4 regions of the Streptomyces sp. TLI_146 genome follow, and region 1 is predicted to be linked to each of the others. Evidence: riboswitches for the same ligand, from Rfam matches in the RefSeq annotation. Region 1 holds a riboswitch; each other region holds the start of a gene.

The links. A riboswitch is a leader RNA that binds a small molecule or an ion and turns the genes downstream of it on or off. The one in region 1 is predicted to bind cyclic di-AMP.
Region 2: it holds a riboswitch for cyclic di-AMP, as region 1 does, so the genes downstream of both, BX283_RS32815 (M23 family metallopeptidase) here and BX283_RS30005 (M23 family metallopeptidase) in region 1, are expected to answer to the same signal.
Region 3: it holds a riboswitch for cyclic di-AMP, as region 1 does, so the genes downstream of both, BX283_RS34510 (transglycosylase SLT domain-containing protein) here and BX283_RS30005 (M23 family metallopeptidase) in region 1, are expected to answer to the same signal.
Region 4: it holds a riboswitch for cyclic di-AMP, as region 1 does, so the genes downstream of both, BX283_RS22305 (M23 family metallopeptidase) here and BX283_RS30005 (M23 family metallopeptidase) in region 1, are expected to answer to the same signal.

The regions. Positions count from the first base shown of each region.
Region 1 covers NZ_PJMX01000001.1:6,711,596-6,717,166, forward strand. The annotation lists gene BX283_RS29995 (pitrilysin family protein) at 1-546, shown strand, start outside; gene BX283_RS30000 (M16 family metallopeptidase) at 564-1,931, shown strand; cyclic di-AMP (ydaO/yuaA leader) riboswitch at 2,157-2,317, shown strand; gene BX283_RS30005 (M23 family metallopeptidase) at 2,331-3,101, shown strand; gene BX283_RS30010 (GntR family transcriptional regulator) at 3,310-3,987, shown strand; gene BX283_RS30015 (HPr family phosphocarrier protein) at 4,201-4,482, opposite strand; gene BX283_RS30020 (bifunctional GNAT family N-acetyltransferase/acetate--CoA ligase family protein) at 4,657-5,571, shown strand, end outside.
Region 2 covers NZ_PJMX01000001.1:7,381,710-7,387,280, reverse strand. The annotation lists gene BX283_RS32830 (polysaccharide deacetylase family protein) at 1-434, shown strand, start outside; gene BX283_RS32825 (NAD-dependent epimerase/dehydratase family protein) at 513-1,505, shown strand; gene BX283_RS32820 (SGNH/GDSL hydrolase family protein) at 1,570-2,361, opposite strand; gene BX283_RS32815 (M23 family metallopeptidase) at 2,493-3,416, opposite strand; cyclic di-AMP (ydaO/yuaA leader) riboswitch at 3,421-3,587, opposite strand; gene BX283_RS32810 (alpha-galactosidase) at 3,996-5,571, opposite strand, start outside.
Region 3 covers NZ_PJMX01000001.1:7,754,680-7,760,250, forward strand. The annotation lists gene BX283_RS34500 (carbohydrate-binding protein) at 1-434, shown strand, start outside; gene BX283_RS34505 (oxidoreductase) at 731-1,630, shown strand; cyclic di-AMP (ydaO/yuaA leader) riboswitch at 1,948-2,132, shown strand; gene BX283_RS34510 (transglycosylase SLT domain-containing protein) at 2,137-2,961, shown strand; gene BX283_RS41085 (TetR/AcrR family transcriptional regulator) at 3,099-3,692, shown strand; gene BX283_RS34520 (DUF2993 domain-containing protein) at 3,686-4,420, shown strand; gene BX283_RS34525 (epimerase) at 4,572-5,255, shown strand; gene BX283_RS34530 (beta-glucanase) at 5,263-5,571, opposite strand, start outside.
Region 4 covers NZ_PJMX01000001.1:4,951,365-4,956,935, reverse strand. The annotation lists gene BX283_RS22315 (PrsW family intramembrane metalloprotease) at 1-1,096, shown strand, start outside; gene BX283_RS22310 (aldo/keto reductase) at 1,109-2,053, opposite strand; gene BX283_RS22305 (M23 family metallopeptidase) at 2,115-3,194, opposite strand; cyclic di-AMP (ydaO/yuaA leader) riboswitch at 3,206-3,354, opposite strand; gene BX283_RS22300 (PP2C family protein-serine/threonine phosphatase) at 3,524-4,603, opposite strand; gene BX283_RS22295 (hypothetical protein) at 4,779-5,072, opposite strand; gene BX283_RS22290 (GNAT family N-acetyltransferase) at 5,161-5,571, shown strand, end outside.

The DNA of each region.
Region 1 (5,571 bases):
CCGCACGACGGCACGCGCGAGTGCGACGCCGCCGACTTGGCGCTCACCGTCCTCGGCGGCGGCGAGTCCTCCCGGCTGCACAACCGCCTGGTGCGCCACGACCAGAGCGCCGTGGCGGCCGGGTTCGGCCTGCTGCGGCTGGCCGGCGCGCCCTCGCTCGGCTGGCTGGACGTGAAGACGTCCGGCGGCGTCGAGGTCCCCGACATCGAGTCGGCCGTCGACGACGAGCTGGCCCGGTTCGCCGAAGAGGGCCCCACGGCCGAGGAGATGGAGCGTGCCCAGGCCCAGCTGGAGCGCGAGTGGCTGGACCGGCTCGGCACGGTCGCGGGCCGCGCCGACGAACTGTGCCGGTACGCGGTGCTGTTCGGCGACCCGCAGCTCGCCCTGACCGCCGTCGACCGGGTGCTCGACATCACCGCCGAGGAGGTGCGGGACGTGGCCCGGGCCACCCTGCGCCCGGACAACAGGGCGGTGCTGGTGTACGAGCCGACCGCCGCCGAAGCAGACGACGCGGCCGACGCCGACGCCAAGGGAGCAGAGCAGTGAGCGAGACCGGCGTGACCATGCAGTTCCACCCCCAGCCGGCCGCCGGCATCGCGCGTCCCTGGGCGTTCCCCGCCCCCGGCCGCGCCACCCTGCCCAACGGGCTCACCGTGCTGCGCTGCGACCGCCCCGGCCAGCAGGTCGTGGCCGTCGAGATCTTCCTCGCGGCCCCGCTGGACGCCGAGCCGGAGGGTCTGGACGGCGTCGCCACGATCATGGCGCGCGCGTTCTCCGAGGGCACCGACAAGCGCTCCGCCGAGGAGTTCGCCGCCGACCTGGAGCGCTGCGGCGCCACCCTGGACGCGCACGCGGACCACCCGGGCGTGCGGGTCTCCCTCGAGGTGCCGGTCTCCCGGCTGCCCAAGGCGCTCGGCCTGCTCGCCGAGGCGCTGCGCGCCCCCGCGTTCGCCGACGCGGAGGTCGACCGGCTGGTCCGCAACCGCCTCGACGAGATCCCGCACGAGCTGGCCAACCCGGCCCGCCGCGCCGCCCAGCAGCTCTCCCGCGAGCTCTTCCCGGCCACCGCGCGCATGTCGCGCCCGCGCCAGGGCACCGAGGAGACCGTCTCGCGGATCGACGCGGCGGCGGTCCGGGCCTTCTACGAGGCGTATGTACGTCCGGCGGCGGCCACCGCGGTGATCGTGGGCGACTTGGGCGCCACCGACCTGGACGCGGTCCTGGCGGACACCCTGGGCGCCTGGACGGGCACCCCGGCCCAGGAGCGCCCGATGCCCCCGGTCACCGCCGACGACACCGGCCGCGTGGTCATCGTCGACCGGCCCGGCGCCGTCCAGACGCAGCTGCTGATCGGCCGGATCGGCCCGGACCGCCACGACCGCGTCTGGCCCGCCCAGGTTCTCGGGACGTACTGCCTGGGCGGCACGCTCACCTCCCGCCTGGACCGCGTCCTGCGCGAGGAGAAGGGCTACACGTACGGAGTGCGGGCCTACGGCCAGGTGCTGCGCTCCGGCGCGGAGGGCACCGGCGCTGCCATGCTCGCCATCAGCGGCTCGGTCGACACGCCCAACACCGGCCCGGCGCTGGACGACCTGTGGACGGTGCTGCGCAAGCTCGCCGCCGAGGGTCTGACGGACCCCGAGCGGGAGACCGCCGTGCAGAACCTGGTGGGAGTGGCCCCGCTCAAGTACGAGACGGCGGCCGCCGTCGCCGGGACGCTGGCCGACCAGGTCGAGCAGCACCTCCCGGACGACTTCCAGGCGCAGTTGTACGCACGGCTGGCCGACACGGGCACCGTGGAGGCCACCGCGGCGGTCGTCAGCGCCTTCCCGGTGGACCGGCTGGTGACCGTCCTGGTCGGGGACGCGGCGCAGATCGAGGAGCCGGTCAAGGCGCTCGGCATCGGTGAAGTCACCGTCGTGGCAGGCTGATTGAGCCGCCCGCCGGGGCTGGCCCGAAGGCGGGCGGACGAGTCGGGTGAGGACCCCGGTGGCCGAGTGGCCGCCGGGGTCCTCCCTTATGTCCGGTTTATTGGGGAGGTTGCCTGTCTGTCATGTGGCGTGCGCTACAAAAAGACGTGTCTGTTTGGTGATTGAAAGATCAGCCGTCTAGCGTCAGTCCGGCTGTCCGTCACCACCCGTCGCAGCCGCGGCACCGGACAGCGATCGCCGAGTCCCCAACTGGCGCGAGCCAGGGGAGCCGGGGACCCACTCAGTCCCTGGGGTGAATCGGACGCCTCCGCCCGCGGAGGGGCCCGTAGGAGACCTTCCAGCTCCGAACCCGTCAGCTAACCCGGTAGGCGAGATGGAAGGAAAGGACACCGCCTCTCCATGGCGTTCACCCGTGCCACCGGGAAACACCGTCGTCCGAGCGCCGTGTCGCGCAAGAGCGCGAACATCGCGGGCATCGCCACCCTCGCCACCGCCGGCGTCGTGGGCACCCTCGCCTCCCCGGCCCTGGCCGCCGAGAGCTCCGCTCCCGCCGCCGCCTCCGTCGAGGACACCGGCATCACCCAGGCCATCGTGATCGGCGACTCGCTCGCCGACCGCATCGACGCCCAGGCCGCCGCCCAGAAGCACGCCGCCGACAAGGCCCGCGCCATCGCCGAGGCGAAGCGCAAGGCCGAGGCGAAGGCCAAGGAGGAGCGCGAGGCCAGGGAGCGCGCCGCCCGCGAGGCCGAGCGCAAGCGCCTCAACTCCTTCGTCGCCCCGATCGACGGCAGTTACGTCTCCACCGGCTACAAGACCGGCGGCTCGATCTGGTCCTCCGGCAGCCACACCGGCATCGACTTCCACGCGGGCATGGGCACCCCGGTGCACGCCGTGGGCCTGGGCACGGTCGTCGAGGCGGGCTACGGCGGCGCCTACGGCAACAACATCGTCATCCGGATGAACGACGGCACGTACACCCAGTACGGCCACCTGTCGTCCATCGGTGTCTCCGTCGGCCAGCGCGTCGAGCCGGGCCAGCAGATCGGCCTCTCCGGCAACACCGGCAACACCACCGGCCCGCACCTCCACTTCGAGGCCCGCACCGGCGAGTCGTACGGCTCGGACATCGACCCGATCGCGTATCTGCGCTCGCACGGCGTCAACGTCTGACGGCCGCCCCCGCACGTTCCACCGGAGCCCCCCGGCGCACCCGCGCCGGGGGGCTCCGGCGTCGTGGCCGGGGCGCGGTGAGCCGTCCGTGGCCAAAAGATATGCATTGCATACGGCATGTCACCGGGAATTAACAGCCGCTGGAATAGAGTCGCCGAACAGGCGTCGATCGACCGCGTTTCGCGGGGATTAAGGCGGAGGTTCGGTCATGCGCATTCCGGCGCAATCGGTATGCACGGCAATCCGCGACGACATCGTCGCGGGGCTCTTCGCGCGCGGCAGCCGGCTCACCGAGGAAGTGCTCGCCCGGCGGTACGGGGTCTCGCGCGTCCCGGTCCGCGAGGCGCTGCGCACGCTGGAGTCCGAGGGGTTCGTCACCACGCGCCGGCACGCCGGGGCCTGTGTCGCCGAGCCGACCGAGCAGGAGGCCGCCGACCTGCTCGAACTGCGCGCGATGCTGGAGCCGCTGGCCGCCTCGCGGGCCGCCGCCCGGCGCACCGAGGCCCATCTCAAGGTGCTGCGCGGCCTGGTCAGGCTGGGGCAGGACCGCATCCGGCGGGCCCAGGGCGAGGATCTGCGCTCGCTGGAAGTCTGGTTCCACGAGACGCTCGCCCAGTCCTCCGGCAGCCCCGGCCTCATCGCCCTGCTCACCCAGCTGCGGCACAAGATCGCCTGGATGTACGTGGTGGAGCAGCCCGCGCTGCCCGCCGAGTGCTGGGCGGAGCACGGGGCGATCGTGGACGCGGTGGCGCGCGGCGACGCGGAGCGGGCCAGGTCGCTGACCGCCCACCACGCCGAGCGCGCGTTTTCCGCCTATCGCCTGCGGGGTCCGGTGGACGTGAGGACTTCGCAACATGCCGTAAACACCGCGAGCGTCCGCGCTTAACGGGATCGCCGTATACAAAGGGAGTGCCGGGGTGGGCTCCTTTTGCGCTGCCTGAAATCGCCGCAGGAATTCGACTGCCTGGGCGGGACCGCAACGCGACCTGATCCTCCCGTCCAAAAGAAAGAAGCCGCGGACCCTGAATTCAGGGTCCGCGGCTTCTTTCGCGAAGTGCGGTGACGCGCCGGTCCCGGCCGTTCGGCCGACCGGATGCGGTCAGACGGTCTCGGGGAGCTCCTCGAGGCCCTCCGCGACGAGCTTCGCCAGGCGCTCCAGGGCCGCCTCGGCGCCCTCCGCCTCGGAAGCCAGCACGATCTCCTCGCCGCCCTGCGCGCCCAGGCCGAGCACCGCGAGCATGGAGGCGGCGTTGACCGGGTTGCCGTCGGCCTTGGCGATCGTCACGGGGACGCCGGAGGCCGTGGCGGCGCGGACGAAGATGGAAGCGGGGCGGGCGTGCAGGCCCTCGGCCCAGCCGACATTGACGCGGCGCTCAGCCATGGTGATGCCCTTCGAAATCTCTGACGGTTGTCTAGACCAGTCTCTCATGTCCTGCGCAGTGCTCGTGCCGACGTCGGTCCCGGATCCGGCGGCCCTTCGGCCCTGGCCGCCCTCTCCACCTTGCCCCCCACCTTGACCTGACCGCGGCGGCCCCGCGACCCGTAGGCTGCCCGTATGCAGGCTCCGCAGGAGAAGACGCAGGACCCCGCGTACCCGGCCCACTGGGAGGCCGACGTCGTGCTGCGCGACGGGGGGACGGCACGGATCCGGCCCATCGCGGCCGACGACGCGGAGCGGCTCGTCTCGTTCTACGAGCAGGTGTCGGACGAGTCCAAGTACTACCGCTTCTTCGCGCCCTACCCCCGGCTGTCGGCGAAGGACGTGCACCGCTTCACCCATCACGACTACGTGGACCGGGTCGGGCTCGCGGCGACGGTGGGCGGCGAGTTCATCGCGACCGTCCGCTTCGACCGGATCAACGCGCAGGGCAGGCCCGCCTCGGCGCCGGCCGACGAGGCCGAGGTGGCGTTCCTGGTCCAGGACGCGCACCAGGGACGCGGGGTCGCCTCCGCGCTGCTCGAACACATCGCGGAGGTCGCGCGCGAGCGGGGGATCCGGCGGTTCGCGGCGGAGGTGCTGCCCGCCAACATCAAGATGATCAAGGTGTTCACGGACGCGGGCTATCAGCAGAAGCGTTCCTTCGAGGACGGCTCGGTCCATCTCACGCTCGATCTGGAGCCGACCGCCGAGTCGCTGGCCGTGCAGCGCGCCCGCGAGCAGCGCGCGGAGGCGCGGTCGGTGCAGCGGCTGCTGGCCCCCGGTTCGGTGGCCGTGATCGGCACCGGGCGCGCGCCCGGCGGCGTGGGCCGCACGGTGCTGCGCAACCTGCTCGGGGCGGGGTTCACGGGACGCGCGTACGCGGTCAACCGGGCGTTCCCCGAAGGGGGTTCGCGGATCGACGGCGTCCGCGCCGTCCGCTCGCTCGGCGACCTCGCGGAACAGGTCGACCTCGCGGTGGTCGCGGTCCCGGCCGAGCGGGTGCCGGAGGCGGTCGCGGAGTGCGGCGAGCACGGGGTGCAGGGTCTGGTG
Region 2 (5,571 bases), 670 kb from region 1:
ATGAGGTCGCCAACCACACCTGGTCGCACGAGCGCCTGGACAAGCTGAAGCCCGCCGAGATCCGCGCCGAACTCGACCGCACCCAGGAGGCGGTGGCCGCGCTGACCGGCCGCAAGCCGGTCCTGATGCGGCCGCCGCAGGGCCGTACGAACAAGGACGTCACCAAGGTCAGCAAGGAGCTGGGGCTCTCGCAGATCCTGTGGAGCGCGACCGCCAAGGACTACTCCACCAACGACTCGGCCCTGATCACCGAGCGCATCCTCGACCAGGCCGACCGCGACGGCATCATCCTGCTGCACGACATCTACGACGGGACCGTGCCCGCCGTGCCCGGGATCATCGACGCCCTGAAGGCACGCGGCTTCACCTTCGTGACCGTGCCCCAGCTGCTCTCCCCCGCCGCCCCCAAGCCCGGCCAGCTCTACCGCCCCTGACGTGCCCGGGCCCGACCGGATTTCGCCCTCAGCATGCAACGGTTCTCAGGAGCCTTCGCGGCAGGCAGAGTTGCGGCCATGAAGCTGCTGATACTGGGTGGGACGGAATTCGTCGGCCGCGCCGTGGCCGAGGCCGCGGTGGCGCGCGGGCACGAGGTGACGGTCTTCCACCGGGGCCGCCACGAGCCGCCCGCGGGCGTGCGGGCGCTGATCGGCGACCGGACGGCCGACGGCGGTCTGGCGGCGCTCGCCGACGGGCGGTGGGACGTGGTCGTGGACACCTGGTCGGGGGCGCCCTCGGCGGTGCGCGACGCGGCACGGCTGCTCGCCGACGGGCGCGTCGCCCGGTATGTGTACGTGTCCAGCCGGTCCGTCTACGAGCACCCGGTCCCGGCCGGGGCCGACGAGGGCGCGACGCTGGTCGACGGCTCCCCCGACGCCGCGGACGAGGTGGCGTATCCGCAGGCCAAGCGCGGTGGCGAGCTGGCCGCCGTGCGGGAGTTCGGCCCGGACCGCTCGCTCCTGGTGCGCGCGGGGCTGATCCTCGGCCCGTACGAGAACATCGGGCGGCTGCCGTGGTGGCTGGGGCGCATGGCGCGCGGCGGCGAGGTGCTCGCGCCGGGGCCGCGTGATCTGCCGGTCCAGTTCATCGACGCCCGGGACCTGGCGGAGTGGATCGTCAGCGCGGCCGACTTCGGGCTCTGCGGCCCGTACAACCTGGTCTCCCCGCCGGACCACACCACCATGGGCGCACTCCTTGAGGCGTGCGCGCGGGTCACCGGTGGCGGCGCCGAGCTGCGCTGGACGGACCCGGAGCCGATCCTGGCCGCCGGGGTCGAGCCGTGGAACCACCTGCCGGTGTGGATCCCGCCGGGCGAGCTGCACACCACGATGCACGGCTCGAACGTGTGGAAGGCCGTGCTCTCGGGGCTGCGCTGCCGTCCCGTCGAGGAGACGGTCGCCGACACCTGGGCCTGGCTCCAGTCGATCGGCGGCGAGCCGCCGCAGCGGCCGGACCGCCCCCGGGTCGGCCTCGACCCGGAGACGGAACGCAAGCTGCTGCACGGCTGAGCCGTGCGCGCGGCGCCACCCGTATGACGGTCCGTCAGAAGCTACGAGCGGACCGGACGGGCCGTCAGAGCGGCAGCAGGTCCGGGCGCTTGGGCTCCACATGGTCGCCCGAGCTCTCGCCGCGCAGCCGTCGGCCGATCCACGGCACCAGGTGCTCGCGTGCCCAGTGGATGTCGTCGCGCCGCACGTCCAGCGTGTTGCGCGGCGGCATCGGGGGCCATGCCTGGTCCGGGTCGGCCGGGACCGGCAGCCCCAGCACCTGGGCGGCGCGCAGCGCGACCCGGGTGTGCCCCTCCGGCGACAGATGCAGCCGGTCGGCGTCCCACGCCCGCCTGTCCTGCACGGACTTGAGCGACCACAGGTCGAGCACCGGGCACCCGTAGCGGTCCGCGATGGAGCGCACGTGCGCGGTGTAGGTGGCGACCTTGCCCCGCAGATGCTTGAAAACGGGCACCCCGCGCGTGTCGAACCCGGTGGTCACCATGACCGTCGGGATCGCGCTCTTCAGGTCGGCCACGGCGCGCTCGAAGCGCTCGGCCACGTCGTCCGGGTCACTGCCCGGCCGGATGATGTCGTTGCCCCCCGCGCAGAAGCTCACCAGGTCGGGCGCGAGCTCCTTGGCCCGCGGCACCTGCTCCTCGACGATCTGGTCGAGGAGCCTGCCGCGGACAGCGAGATTGGCGTAGCGAAAGGCCCCCTCCGGTCGCTGGTCCGCCAGTAGCACGGCGAACCGGTCCGCCCAGCCGACGAACGCCCCGTCCGGGCCGGGGTCGCCGACGCCTTCCGTGAAGCTGTCGCCGAGCGCCGTGTACGACCCGAACGTACCGCTGCTGAATGATCTCGAATCGTCTGCCACGAGACCATATCTTTCCCTTACGGGTGTGACCTACGCGACCGTAAGGAGGGGTTGACGGTGGGTGATATAGGCCACCCGGTCAGTTTCCCGCAGCGGGAATACGCGCCAATTCCCGGCGGGAACAACGCCCGTCAGAGGCTCGCGCCCTGCTGTCGGAGGTAGGCGAGCGGGTCGACGTCGGAGCCGTAGTCGGGCGTGGTGCGGATCTCGAAGTGCAGGTGCGGGCCGGTGACGTTGCCGGTGGCGCCGGAGAGCCCGAGCTGCTGCCCCTCGGTGACGGTCTGCCCGGCCGAGACGGAGAGCTGCGAGAGGTGGGCGTACTGGGAGTACATGCCGTCGGCGTGCTGGATGACGACCTGGTTGCCGTACGCGCCGCCCCAGCCGGCCGAGACGACCGTGCCCGCGCCGACGGCCTTGACCGCGGTGCCGGTCTCGGCCGCGAAGTCGACGCCCGTGTGGTAGCCGCTGGACCACATGGATCCGGCCATGCGGTACGGGGTGCCGATGCTCACGCTGTCGAGCGGGGCGCGGAAGCCGGAGGAGGAGCCCTGCTTGGCGGCGGGGGCCGAGGCGGTGTCGGCGGTGGTCCCGGACGCCTTCGACGTGTGGGGCGCCGACGCCTTCGCACCGGAGTCGTGCGAGCCGCTCGCCTTGGCGGAGCCGTGTGAAACGGCGCCGGCCTGGGACTTCGCGCCGAGGACGAGCTTCATGCCCGGGCGGATCAGCGCCGGGTCGGAGCCGACGACCTCGCGGTTGTCCTGGTAGAGCCGCTGCCAGCCGCCGAGCCGGTGGTCCTCGGCGATCTGCGACAGGCAGTCGCCGCTCTTGACCTTGTACGTGGTGGGCGCGGCCTGCGGGGCGGCGGCCGCGGCGGCGGGGAGGGTGCGGGCGGCCTGCTGCGGGGCGGTGGCGGGAGCGGCGGTCTTCACCGCGGCGTGCGCACCCGTGGCGCCGAGCAGCGGGATGGCGAGCGCGGCGCCGCCCGTACCGGCGGCGACCATGCCCCGGGATATCGGACTGGACTTGGGACGGCGGTGCTTACCCTTCGCGGGCATGGCGGATTCCTCTCCGGCGCCTGCGAGGTGAGCTGTCGGGTTCGGGCTGGAGCTGCCCGGCCGGGGCACCGTGTGCGGTGCTCCGGCTTCACCCCGAGCCGTGCCGGAATTCCGGACGGCGCTTACCTGGGTCCCCCGCTCCTGCCACGCGTGGATGGGTGCGGATTCCGAGCGGTGGCAGGATTCGGCGGTCCACCCGGATTGCGGTGACCGTAAGCGAGCCCGGTGGGCCGCGACAAGTGCCCATTCACCTTCGGCATTCCCGGCCGGGAATTCAGCCGGGAATTGCGGTCACCCTGCGTCGACCGGAATTCCCAACAGGCCCCGCCGGACGGGGGAATTCATTCGGGTCCGCCACCACGGAACGTCACGGATATGACGCTCCTCACGGACAACCACCCTTGGCGGCCGGGGAGATGGACAGGATCCATCAAATCGCTCAATCCGGACGAAAGTTCCCGCCCATTCACCCCGTCACACCATCTATCGCCCCGCTATGTCCAGTTTTGACCCGTGCGTCCCGAGGAAGATCCTTTTCCTCGCCGAGAACGCGCATTCCTTATGCCGGGCTATGCCGGGCTACGCCGGGCGCTCGTCCAGCCGCCGGAATCGGAACACCGCCGCATCAAGATCGCCCCGCAGCCCGGTGTCCAGACCCCGGTGCAGCAATACCGCTCCCCTGTGTACGGCCCCGGTGTCCAGGCACCGATAGGCCGCCGCCGGATCCAGGCCGCGCAGCCGCACGGCCGGGGGCAGCTCGCCGTAGTGCTGGGCCCCGAGGTGGGCGAGGACCACGGTGTCGTCGCCGCGTACGTACTGGACGGCGCTGAGCCCGCCGCGCGGGGGCCGCAGCCGGTACTGGGCCCCGAGCTGCACCACCGGCCGGATCTCCTTGTACAGCTCCACCCACCCGCGCGCCTCGGCCAGTTCGTCCTCGTTCCACCGGGTCAGGTCCCCGCCGACACCGAGCACCCCGGCCATCGCACTCACGAAACGGAAGCGCAGGCTGCTGCGGCGGCCGTTGAGCAGGGTGTTGGGGCTGTCGGTGACCCAGGCGGCCATCACCCGGGCCGGGTGCAGCTGGCTGAAGCCGTCCTGGATGGCGAGCCGGTCCAGCGGGTCGGTGTTGTCGGAGGTCCACACCTGGTCCGTACGGGAGAGGATGCCGAGGTCGATCCGGCCGCCGCCGCCCGAGCAGGACTCGAAGTCGACCGAGGGGTGCGCGGCCCGCAGCCGGTCCAACAGGCCGTACAGCGCCTGGACATGCTCGAGCCAGAGCTTCTGCGGATACTCCTCGCCGGGCCACCCCGCGTCCGTGAAGCAGCGGTTGAAGTCCCACTTCACATAGTCGACGGGCGCGCTCGACAGCAGGCCGTCCAGCTGCTCCCAGAGGTGTTCCCGCACGTCCGGGCGGGCGAGGTTGAGGACCAGCTGGTTGCGGAACTCGGTGCGGCGGCGCCCGCTCTGGTGCTGCACCCACTCCGGGTGCGCCCGGTACAGCGCGCTGTCGGGGTTGACCATCTCCGGCTCGACCCAGATCCCGAACCGCATGCCCAGCGCGTGCACCTCGTCCGCGAGCGGCTTGAGCCCGCCGGGGAAGCGGTCGGGGTTGGGCGTCCAGTCGCCGAGCCCGGCCGCGTCGTGGGTGCGCTCCCCGAACCAGCCGTCGTCGACGACGAACAGCTCGACGCCCAGCGCGGCCGCCCGGTGCGCGAGGGCCCGCTGCTGCGGCTCCGAGATGGCGAACCCGGTGGCCTCCCAGGAGTTGAAGAGCACCGGCCGCGGCCGCTCGGCGTCCGGGATCACCCGGGCCAGCTGCCAGGCGTGCCACTCCCGGCTGGCCCCGCCGAAGCCGTCCGGGCTCCACAGCCCGGCGAAGACCGGAGTGGTGTACGAGGCCCCGGGCGCCAGCGACAGCAGCCCGGAGTCGTCGTACCCGGCGCCGCCGCTGATCTGCACCCGGCCGTCCGGCAGGTGCTGTACGGCGATGCGCCAGGACCCGGACCAGCCGAGCGCGCACCCGTACACCTCGCCGCTCTCCTCGGTGGCGGCGCCCTCGGCGTCCAGGGCGACCCAGGGCAGGTGCTGGTGGCCGGTGTGGCCGCGGCGGCTGCCGAACACCTTGTCGCCCGGGGTGAGCTCCGCCCGTACGAGC
Region 3 (5,571 bases), 1.0 Mb from region 1:
ACCAATTCACCGACGCGCGCGGGGCGTTCACCCTCACCACCGTCGTGCCCGGCCTCTACCCCGGCCGCACCCGGCACATCCACGTGAAGGCCCAGGCCCCCGGCCGCCCGGTGCTCACCACCCAGCTGTACTTCCCCGGCGAGCCGCGCAACAACACCGACTCGATCTTCGACGCCCGGCTGCTCATGACCGTACGGGACGCGGGCGGCGCGAAGGAGGCGGCGTTCGACTTCGTGCTCGACGTGGCCCAGTCGCCGACACCGACCGCCTCACCCACCACGGCACCCCCCGGTACCACGTGGGCCGTCGGCACCTCCTACCGCTCCGGCGACCGCGTCGACTACGGCGGCCGCCCGTACGTCTGCCTCCAGGCCCACACCGCCCAGCCGGGCTGGGAACCGCCGAACGTGCCCGCGCTGTGGCGGGCCGCGTGACCCGTGCCCTGACGCCGTCGGCTTTTGCCTCACGGTGACGGCAAGCAGCGAGTACTGGACCACCGTCAGCTCGATTCCGCCATAGGCTTCTTCGGCTCGGTCTCCGTATCTCGTGCATTAACCGTTCCCGCAGCGGCGGTCGTTTCGGCTTCGGATTTCCGCGCTTTCCCCGTCCCTTGCCTTTCCGGGAAATTCTGCGGGAAGGCGGCGGAGAGAGCTGAAACCCGACGGATTCCTTCGGCCGCCGTGGAGTTCGGGCGTTCTCCGCCTGCGGGCGCGGATGGCAGACTGCGATCATGACTACAACGATGATCGACGCGGCGGCAGCGGGCACCTGGAAACTCGGTGATCTGACGGTCAACCGCCTGGGATTCGGCGCGATGCGCCTCACCGGCAGCGCGGCATTCGACCCGAGCACGCCGAGCAGCGACCGTGAACGGTCCATCGGCGTGCTGCGGCGAGCCGTCGAACTCGGCGTCAACCACATCGACACCGCCGCGTTCTACTTCTCCCGGCTCCGCTCCGCCAACGAACTGATCAACCGGGCGCTGGCGCCCTACCCGGACGATCTGGTCATCGTCACCAAGGTCGGGCCGGGCCGCGACGCGTCGGGCGAGTGGCTCCCATGGGCCACGCCGGAGCAACTGCGCGGCCAGGTGGAGGAGAACCTGCGCCAGCTCGGCCGCGACCACCTCGATGTGGTCAACCTGCGCCTCAACGGGCCGGGTTCGCTCGCCGAGCACTTCGGCGCGCTGGCCGAGCTGCGCGACGCCGGGCTCATCCGTCACCTGGGCCTCTCCAACATCACCCCCGAGCACCTCGCGGAGGCCCAGGCGATCGCGCCGGTGGTCTGTGTGCAGAACCGGTACGGCCTGGACAGCCGGCGTACGGGCTCCGACGAGCTGCTGCGGCTCTGCGGCGAGCAGGGCATCGCGTTCGTCCCGTTCTTCGCGATCGCCGGGGAAGGGCGCGAGAGCGGTGCGGGGCAAGGGAGCGGCACGGAGAACGAGGCGGTCCTCGCGGTCGCCCGCGCGCATGGGGTGACATCCGCGCAGGTCCGCCTCGCGTGGACGCTCCAGCAGGGCGAGCACGTGCTGGCCATCCCCGGCACCGGCAACCCGGACCACCTGGTGGAGAACGTGGCCGCGGGCGCGCTGCGGCTCACGGACGAGGAGATGGAGCTGCTCCTCTCCTGATGTCCGAAATGGGCTACAGAGGGCACTTTCCCTCCTATGTCGCCAATCTCTTCATTGGGAATGATAAAGCGGCTTAGCCTTCGTTTGGGCACTGTCGGTGGAATTGCTTTCCCCGGCACGGGAAGTGAATTGGGTCACGCGGGCCCCTGATGGGCCGGGGTTCGTGACGTGCGCATTCCTTTGCGCGGAAGGGGAGTTGGGGGGACGGGGAGATGGGCGCCCGTATTCTCATCCCCCGGTGGATCTTTCTCGCGGATGCCGTCGTGAATTCAGGTCTTGTTTCGGCCGGTCCTATTCGCTTACGGTCACGCTCAAATCCGGATGGACCGCCGAATCCTGCCGCTGTCCGGAAACCTCCCACACACGAAATGGCAGGAGCGGGGGACCCAGGTAGGCCGCCGAATCCGGAGACGGAACGGCTCGGGGTGAAGCCGCGTGCGCCGCGGCCGGGCAGCTCTCGCCCGAACCCGACAGCTCACCTCGCAGGCGAAGGAGAGGAATGCGCCATGCCTGCAAAGGGTAAGCACCGCCGTCCCAAGTCCAGCTCCCTGACCCGGGGCATCGCCGCCGCGGGCACCGGCGGCGCCGCACTCATCATTCCGGTGATCGGCGCGACCAGCGCCGGTGCCGCACCTTCGACGGCGCACTCCGGCGCCCCCGCGAAGGCGGTGTCCGCCGTCACCAACGGCACGGTGGCCGCCAAGGCGATCGTGGCGAAGAAGGCCACCGCGACGACCTACTCCGTGGTCGCCGGGGACTCCCTCTCCAAGATCGCCCAGGACCTCGACGTCACCGGCGGCTGGAAGAAGCTGTACCAGGACAACCGCCAGGCCATCGGCGCCGACCCGGCCCTGATCCACCCCGGCCTCGAACTGGCGGTGGGCAAGAAGGCGAAGGCCCCGGCGGCGTCCGCCGACCGTACGGCCACCTCGGCCCGGGCCGACCGTTCCGCCCGTACGGCCACGCTGCCCCAGCAGGCCACCGCCGCCGTGGCGAAGACGGCGACGTACGCGAACAACCTGGACGGCTGGATCCGGCAGTCGCTGGACATCATGGCCCAGCACGGCATCCCCGGCTCCTACGACGGCATCTACCGCAATGTGATGCGCGAGTCCTCGGGCAACCCGTTCGCCATCAACAACTGGGACTCCAACGCGGTGGCCGGCACGCCCTCCAAGGGCCTCCTCCAGGTCATCGACCCCACCTTCCAGGCCTTCCACGTGCCCGGCACGTCGACGGACAGCTACGACCCCGTCGCCAACATCGTCGCCGCGTGCAACTACGCGGCCAAGACGTACGGCTCGATCGACAACGTGAACGGCGCGTACTGACGGAGGCCCTTGAGCAGCCGACGGCAGCCACCGGTCGACTACTGAGGAGGGGACGACCGGGGTAGCAGACCATCTGGTCCATCACGGACCAGGTGGTCTGTTACGGTGGGCGTGACCAGGCTCAGGGGAGGACCGTCATGCCACGCCCGACGCGCGCCGAGCTGGACGCCGAGATCGTCGAGGCCGCCGCCGAGCTCTTCACCGCACAGGGTTACCGCGGCACCTCGGTGCAGGAGATCGCGGACCGCGTCGGCTACTCGAAGACCGGGCTGCTGCACCGGTTTCCCTCCAAGGAGCGGCTGCTCGCGGCGACGCTGATCGGTCCGCTGACCGAGTTCGCCGCGCTGCGCGCCACCTGGGGCGCCCTGCCGGACGGCCCCGAGCGGCACCGGCGGGCCTCGGCTGATCTGGTCGACCTGGCGCTGCGCCACCGCTCCCGGCTCGCCCTGCTCTTCAACTCCGGCCTGCCGGTGCTGCCCGGCGCGCTCGCCGGAGTGGAGGGCATGGGGGACCTGGGCGACCACCGCACGGAGACCCTCGCCGCCTTCGCGGACGCGGACGACCTGGCGGGCACGATCCGGGCGCAGCTTGCCGTCACCGGGCTGGTCAGCACGGTCGCCGCGCGCCAGGACGTACCGGACGACGTGCTGCGTACGCCCCTGCTGGACGCCTTCCGCGCCGCGTGCGGGATCTCCGCGCACGCCGCATCGAACGGGGGATCCGCATGCTGAGGCCGCGTGCCGTGGCGGGCCGGGCGCTGCGCGGTTGGCGCAAGTACGCGGTCGGCGTGGTCGTCCTGGCCGGGCTGAGCGTGGCGGGCGACCGGGCCGCGGCGGTCTGGACGGAACACCGTACGGCCGACGCGTTCCAGAAGGCACAGGGGCTCAAGTCCGCGCCGCACGTGGAGGTGCACGGCTTTCCCGTACTGACCCAGCTGGCCGGCGGCACCCTCGACCGCGTCGACATCGAAGCCTCCGACATCCCGGCGGGCCGCGACGGCGGCAGGCTCCCGATCACCACGCTGAACGTCGAGCTCGACCGCCTGCGCCGCTCCTCGGACGCCTCCGAGGCCCACGCCGCCTCCGCCAAGGCCACGGCCTTCGTGTCCTACAAGGATCTGTCCGACGCGCTCGGCGTCGAGATCGGCTACAGCCCGGACAGTACGCAGTCCGAACCGCGCGTCGCGGCCAGCACCAGCCTGCCGCTGCTCGGCAGGGCCACGGCCAGCGCGCGGGTCGACGTGGCGGGCGACCACGCGCTCGCCTTCCGGTCTGTGAAGGTGGGCGACGGCCTGCCGAAGGCGATGCGGGCGATCGTGACCGGCATGCTGGAGCGTGAGCTGAAGCTCGACGGCATCCCGGCCGGTCTGGCGCTCAAGTCCCTCACGACGACTCCGGACGGCCTCACCGCGACGCTCTCCGGAAAGGACGTCACCTTCCGCACCGACGCCCGCGCCTGAGCACCCGCCGGGCAGGTGCAACACCGGGTTTCGCGGAGGGCAACGGCCGCGACGGGGCGCGGGGCGTGATACGCAGGCCCCAACGCTCGTCGAGGTCACGGAACTTCGCCGGTCGGTCACAGGAACAGCGGAACGGACGGGGAGTCGGCCCATGCCCATGAAGGTGATCCTCTTCGGCGCGACCGGCATGGTCGGCCAGGGTGTGCTGCGGGAGTGCCTGCGCGACGACAGGGTCGGGAGCGTCCTCGCCGTGGGCCGCACCGCGCTCGGCGTCACGCACCCGAAACTGAGCGAACTCGTCCACTCCGACCTGGCGGCGCTGATGGGCGAGCCCGGCACACAGGCCCAACTCACCGGATACGACGCCTGCTTCTTCTGCCTGGGCGTCTCCTCGGCGGGCATGGACGAGGCGGCCTACAGGCGCGTCACCCACGACCTCACCCTCGCGGTCGCCCGCCCCCTGTCCTCCTGGAACCCCGGCTCCACCTTCGTCTACGTCTCCGGCCAGGGCACCGACAGCACCGAGCAGGGCCGGATCAAGTGGGCCCGGATCAAGGGCAGGACGGAGAACGACCTGCTGGCGCTGGACCTGGACGCGTACATGTTCCGCCCCGGATACATCCAGCCCCTGCACGGCATCACCTCGAAAACCCGCCTCTACCGGGCCGCGTACGTGGTCACGAAGCCGCTCTACCCCGTCCTGAAGCGGCTGGCCCCGGACCGCGTCACCACGACGGAACAACTGGGCCGGGCGATGATCGCGGTCGCGGCGGAGGGCGCCCGGGTCCATGTGCTGGAGACGAAGGACATCAACCGGGCGGCATCCCGCCTTTGACGGTGTGTCAGTGCTCGCCCCGGTACACCCGCAGCGCCGGGACCTCGAACGACATCTCCGACACCTCCGGGGCGGGGGCCGGGTGGAAGCGGCCCGCGCTGACCGAGAGGTTGACGATGAGGTGGGCGTGCCAGGAGCGGCCCACTCCTCGGTGGTCGGCGAAGACATGGGTGCCGTTCACCCACCACGTGACCGAGCGGGCGCCGAACCTCACCCGCAGGTCGACCAGGCCGCCGGGCGTGATCGACGGATCGCGGTGGGTGTGGTGGGTGTCCCGGACGTGGTTGGTCAGTTCCAGGAGGTCGGGGTTGTCGGG
Region 4 (5,571 bases), 1.8 Mb from region 1:
CTGGCTCGACCGCGTGGACCCGGGCCCGTGGCGCAATCTGCTGTTCGCCTTCGCCTGGGGCGCGTGCGCCGCCGCGCTGGTGGCGATCATCGCCAACTCGTTCGCGACCAAGTGGATAGCCACCGCGACGGCCGACCCGTCCTCCGCCGACCACCTCGGCGCGACCGTCATCGCGCCGATAGTCGAGGAGAGCGCCAAGGCGGCGGCCGTGCTGCTGCTCTTCCTGTTCCGAAGACGGGATTTCAAGGGGATAGTCGACGGCGTCGTCGTCGCGGGCTTCACCGCGACCGGCTTCGCCTTCACCGAGAACATCCTCTATCTGGGCAACGCGTTCGGAGAGGACCAGGTCAGCCACACCGCGGGCCTCTCCTCGACGACCGCGGCGACGTTCTTCGTACGGATCGTGATGTCGCCGTTCGCGCACCCGCTGTTCACGGTGTGCACCGGCATCGGATTCGGGGCGGCGGCGCTGGCCGCACCGGGCAGCCGGTGGCGCCGGACCGGCCTGCCGGTGCTCGGGCTGCTGTCCGCGATGGGGATGCACGCGCTGTGGAACGGCTCATCGTCGTTCGGGACGTACGGCTTCTACCTCGTCTACGCCGCGTTCATGGTCCCGGTCTTCGGCCTGCTCACCTGGCTGGCGGTCTGGAGCCGCCAGCGGGAGCTGCGCACGGTCGCGGCCGAGCTGCCCGCGTACGCGGCGGCGGGCTGGCTGGGCCCGGCCGAACCGCTCGCGCTCTCCTCGATGCGGGCCCGCTCGATGGCCCGCGACTTCGCGTACCGCACCTACGGGGGCAAGCGGGCGGCGCGGACGGTCGCGGAGTACGAGGCGTTCGCGACGGCGCTGGCGTTCCTGCGCCGCCGGGCCCGCCGCACCCAGGCGGGCCCGGACTTCACGGCCCGCGAACAGGAGCTCCTGCATCACCTGTGGGAGCGCCGGGCGGTGGCCGGGCCCGCGCTGCTCTACGCGGCGGGCGCGGCGGGCCGCATCTGGATCCCGCCCCAGCCGTACCCGTACGGCCACCCGGCGCCGTACGGACACCAGGACCCGTACGGATACGACCGGTCCTCCCCGTACAACCCGTATCTGCGCTGAGGCGGCGGGTGGCTAGGCCGAGGCGGTCTTCAGCTCGCTCAGCTCCGCGTCCGTGAGCTCCAGGTCGGCGACCGCGAGGAGCGCGGGCAGCTGCCCGACCGTACGGGCCGAAGCGATCGGCGCGACCACGGTCGGCTGGGCGGCGAGCCAGGCCAGCGCGACGCTCGCGGGCTCGGCGTCGTGCGCCCGCGCGACGCGGTCGAGCGCCGCGAGCACCTTCGTGCCCCGCTCGGTCCCCAGGTGCTTGGCGGCGCTCCCGGCCCGCGCGCTCTCGACGTCCTGGCCCGGGCGGTACTTGCCGGTGAGGAACCCGGAGGCGAGCGCGAAGTAGGGGACGGCGGCCAGGCCCGAGCGGCCCGCGGTGTCCTGGAGGGCGCCCTCGTAGGTGTCGCGGGAGACCAGGTTGTAGTGCGGCTGGAGGGCCACGTACTTGGCCAGGCCCTCGCGGTCGGAGAAGTCCAGCGAGTCCGCGAGCCGCTCCGGGGAGATGTTGGAGGCGGCGACCGCGCGCACCTTGCCCTCCCGCACCAGCTGGTCGAGGGCGGTGACGATCTCCTCGACGGGGACGGACTCGTCGTCGAAGTGCGTGTAGTACAGGTCGATGTAGTCGGTGCCCAGGCGGCGCAGCGACGCCTCGGCGGCGGCCTTGATGGTGGGGGCCGCGAGTCCCTTGAACTGCGGGTGCGCGCCGACCTTCGTGGCGACGACGACGTCCGCGCGGTTGCCGCGCGCGGCCAGCCACTTGCCGATGATCTCCTCGGACTCGCCGCCCTGGTTGCCGGGGATCCACGACGAGTACGTGTCGGCGGTGTCCACGAAGTTGCCGCCCGCGGCGGTGTACGCGTCGAGCACCGCGAACGACGCGGCCTCGTCGGCGGTCCAGCCGAAGACATTGCCGCCGAGGGCGAGCGGGAAGACGGAGAGGTCGGAGGAGCCTAGGGGGCGCAGAGAGGTCATAGGGGGTGAACGGGCGGTCGGGGCACGGCTATTCCGCGCTCCCGCTGCCATCGGACGCTCCCTACGGGTTCAGGCCCTTCGACTGGAGCCACGCCATCGGGTCGATGCCCGTGCCGCCCGGGGTGTGCACCTCCAGGTGCAGATGCGGGCCCGTCACGTTGCCGGTGGCGCCGACGCGGCCGATGGTCTCGCCGGTCGTCACCTTCTGGCCCGCGCTGACCGCGATCGAGGACTGGTGGCAGTACCAGAGCTCCGAGCCGTCCTCCAGCTCGATGACCGTGCGGTAGCCGTACGAGCCGGACCAGCCCGCCGACTTGACCGTGCCGCCGTGGATCGCCTTGAGCGGGGTGCCGGTGGGGGCGGCGAAGTCGAGGCCGGTGTGGTGGCCGGAGGACCACATCGAGCCGGCCTCGCCGAACGTCGAGGTGATCGTGTACGAGGCGACCGGGAGCGAGAAGCTCTTGGCGAGCTCGGCGAGCCGCGCCTCCTCCGCTTTCTTGGCGGCGGCCTCCTCGGCGGCCTTCTTCTCGGCCGCCGCCTTCTGCTCGGCGGCGCTCTGCGCGGCCTTCGCCTCGGACGCCGCCTTCTCGGCCGCGGCCTTCTCGGCGGTCGCCTTCGCCTCGGCCGCGGCGTCGTTCTGCTGCTGCTCGGCCTGCTGGAGGATGCGGGCGCGCAGGGCCTCGCCCGCGCCGGTGGCGCCGTGTTCGGCATCGGCCCGGGAGACGCCCGCCATGGTGAGGGGGGCGCTCGTGACGGCTCTGTCGGCCTGGGCGGCCGGGGAGGTGTCGGGCTTCTCGTCGCCCGCGATGTCGGATATCAGCGTGCCCACGCCCGGCAGCGACTTGACGTCGGGGAGGTTGTCCGCGACCGAGTCGGGCAGGGATATGGAGACCGGCGGCTTGCTCTGCGCACTGGCCATGCCGCCCGCGCCGACGGCCGCGATGACACCGACGCCGAGGACGGTGGAGCTGCGGGCGAGCCCGCCGCGCTGCTTGACGACCCGGTGCCGGCCGCGCGTGGCGGCGACGGAGTCCTCGGTGGGGTTCCACTCCTCCCACACCTCGGTGTCACTGGGCGCGGTCCCGTACAGGGAGACGGGGGGAACCGGCGGGGTGCCGAGGGCAGGCTCGTTGGACGCCACGGGGGCGCACTCCTTTCCTTCCTTCTCGCCTACCGGGTTAGCTGACGGGTTCGGAGCAGGAAGGTCTCCTACGGGCACCTCTTCGAAGGGACGAAGGTGCCCGATTCACCCCAAGTTGGTGGTTCCCCGGTTCCCTTGCGGGATTCGGCGCGTGCGCACGGTGCCGCCTCTGCGACGGCTGGGACGACCGCGCTGCGTTATCGAACGTTAATAGACAGGGGGACCGGATTCCAAGCAGTTCCCCCTGATCGTCGGGGGCAAGAGTTGACGGTGTGTCAATTGTTATGCGCAGGGGCGCTGTTCGACTACACACCGTTACGGCATGACGGTCACGGCACCACCGGCATCGTCCGCCGCCGCTCCGGCTGCCGCTCCCCGGGCCGCCCCACCGCGAGCAGCGCCATGTCGTCGCTCGCGCCCCCGCCCGTATGTCTGCGCACATCCTCGATCAGCGCGTCCAGGACCCGGTCGGGCCCGGGGAAGATCCGGCCGCGCAGCCGCTCGTGCGGGTCGTAGAAGACCCCCGGCGGGTCCACCGAGCGCGCTTCGGAGAGGCCGTCGGTATAGAAGAGCAGCGTCGCCCCGGCCGGGAAGGGGTAGGTGTCCGCCCGGTCCGGCCACACCCCCAGCTCCGCCATCCCCAGCGGCAGCGCGGGGTCGGACGGGGTGAGCGCGTCGAGCGCACCGTCGGGGTGGAGCAGCAGCGGCTCGGGGTGGCCCCGGTTCACCAGGCGTACGGGTCCGGCGCCGCGCGGGATCTCGGCGAGCACGGCCGTGGTGAACCCCTCGACGGCGTCCAGGCCGTCCCGCCGGGTGCCCTCGCGGGTGAGCGCGCGCTCAAGGCGCCCGGCCACGGCCTCCAGGGTCGCCTCCTGCTCGGCCGCCTCCCGGAACGCCCCGATGACCACGGCCACCGCCTCCACCGCCTCCAGGCCCTTGCCGCGCACGTCCCCGACGACCAGCCGCACCCCGTACGGCGTGTCCTGCACCGCGAAGAGGTCCCCGCCGATGAACGCGTCGGCCTGGGCCGCCTCGTACCGCGCGGCCACCTGGAGGCCCCCGATGCGCTCGGCGGGCGTCGGCAGCACGGCGCGCTGGGCGGTCTCCGCGATGACCCGGGCCGAGGCGAGGCGCTCGCCGCTGCGGCGCAGCATGCGGTTGATGAAGAGGGCGAGCGCGCCGACGGTGGTGACGGTGAACAGCTCGCTGACCGCCTCGCCGGTGCTGGGGATGTCGTGCAGATACTCCGTGGCCAGCACCGCCCCGACCGCCGACGCGCCCGCGACGGCGGTGCCGACCGGCCCGAAGAAGGGGGCCGCGATCAGGGGCGCGGCGGCGAAGAGGGCGGCGGCGGTCAGATCGGGCGGCGTACTCACGTCGAGGACGACCCCGACGACCAGCAGCAGCATGGGCAGCACGCGCACGAGGGCGAGCCGCCGGGAGCCGTCCCGGCCGCCGCCGTCCGATCGCTGCCGCACCTGTGGCCTCCAGCCCGTCCGCAGGGCCACCGACGTCCCGCGCCCCACCCAGGGTGTCGGGCGCGGCCGCACGCGGCGAGCCCACCTCCGCCAACCGGGTGCGGCTTCAGTGCCGCTCCGCGCCGGTCGCGATCAGCCGCGCCCGGCATCTGCGGGGCCCGGCCCGCCCCCGTACACAGGTCCCCCGGGCGTGCCGCCGGGCCGCGGGGCCGCCGTGCACGGAAGGGACGCCGCCCTTCGTGTACGAGGGCGCGGTCACCCAGGGCGGGGCGGGCGACAGGGGCAGTGCCAGCGGCAGGGACAGACAGATCAGCAGCGCGCACAGGGCGAGGAACAGCGGCCCTGCGGGCGCCTTCCGCCGCGTGGCCGCCCGCAGCAGCCCTACCCGACGCTCGCGCACAGTGCCCGTGAGACTACTCCTCGTCCCCATCCCCTTCGATGAGGTGGCAGTCGCGGGCGCCGAAGCGCAGGGCAGAATTTGACGTTCCGTGACGATACGCGCAGGCTCGTCGATCGTGCATGAACTCCACTCGACCGCCGCTCTGCCCTCCGACCCGTCGCTGCTGTGGGTCGCCCAGGGCCTGACCGGCTCCTCCCGCGCCTGGGCGAGCGAGGACAGCCGCGCCTTCGCCGTGGCCGCCCCCCATCTCTCCCGCCACGACCGGCTGGCCGTCGCGGGCCCCGTCGAGTCGCTGGCCCCGCTGGTCGCCGAGGTGCTCGCCGAGACCGGCCCCGGCTACAGTCCGCTCGGCGACGAAGCGACCGTACGGGCGCTGATCGGGGCGCTGCCGGGCCTGCGTCCGCTGGCCACCTACGGCTGGATGAGCCGGACGCGCCCCCTGTCGCCCGCCGAGGCGGCAGCGGCGGACGAGGGCAAGGCGCGGTGGCTGGCGGACGAG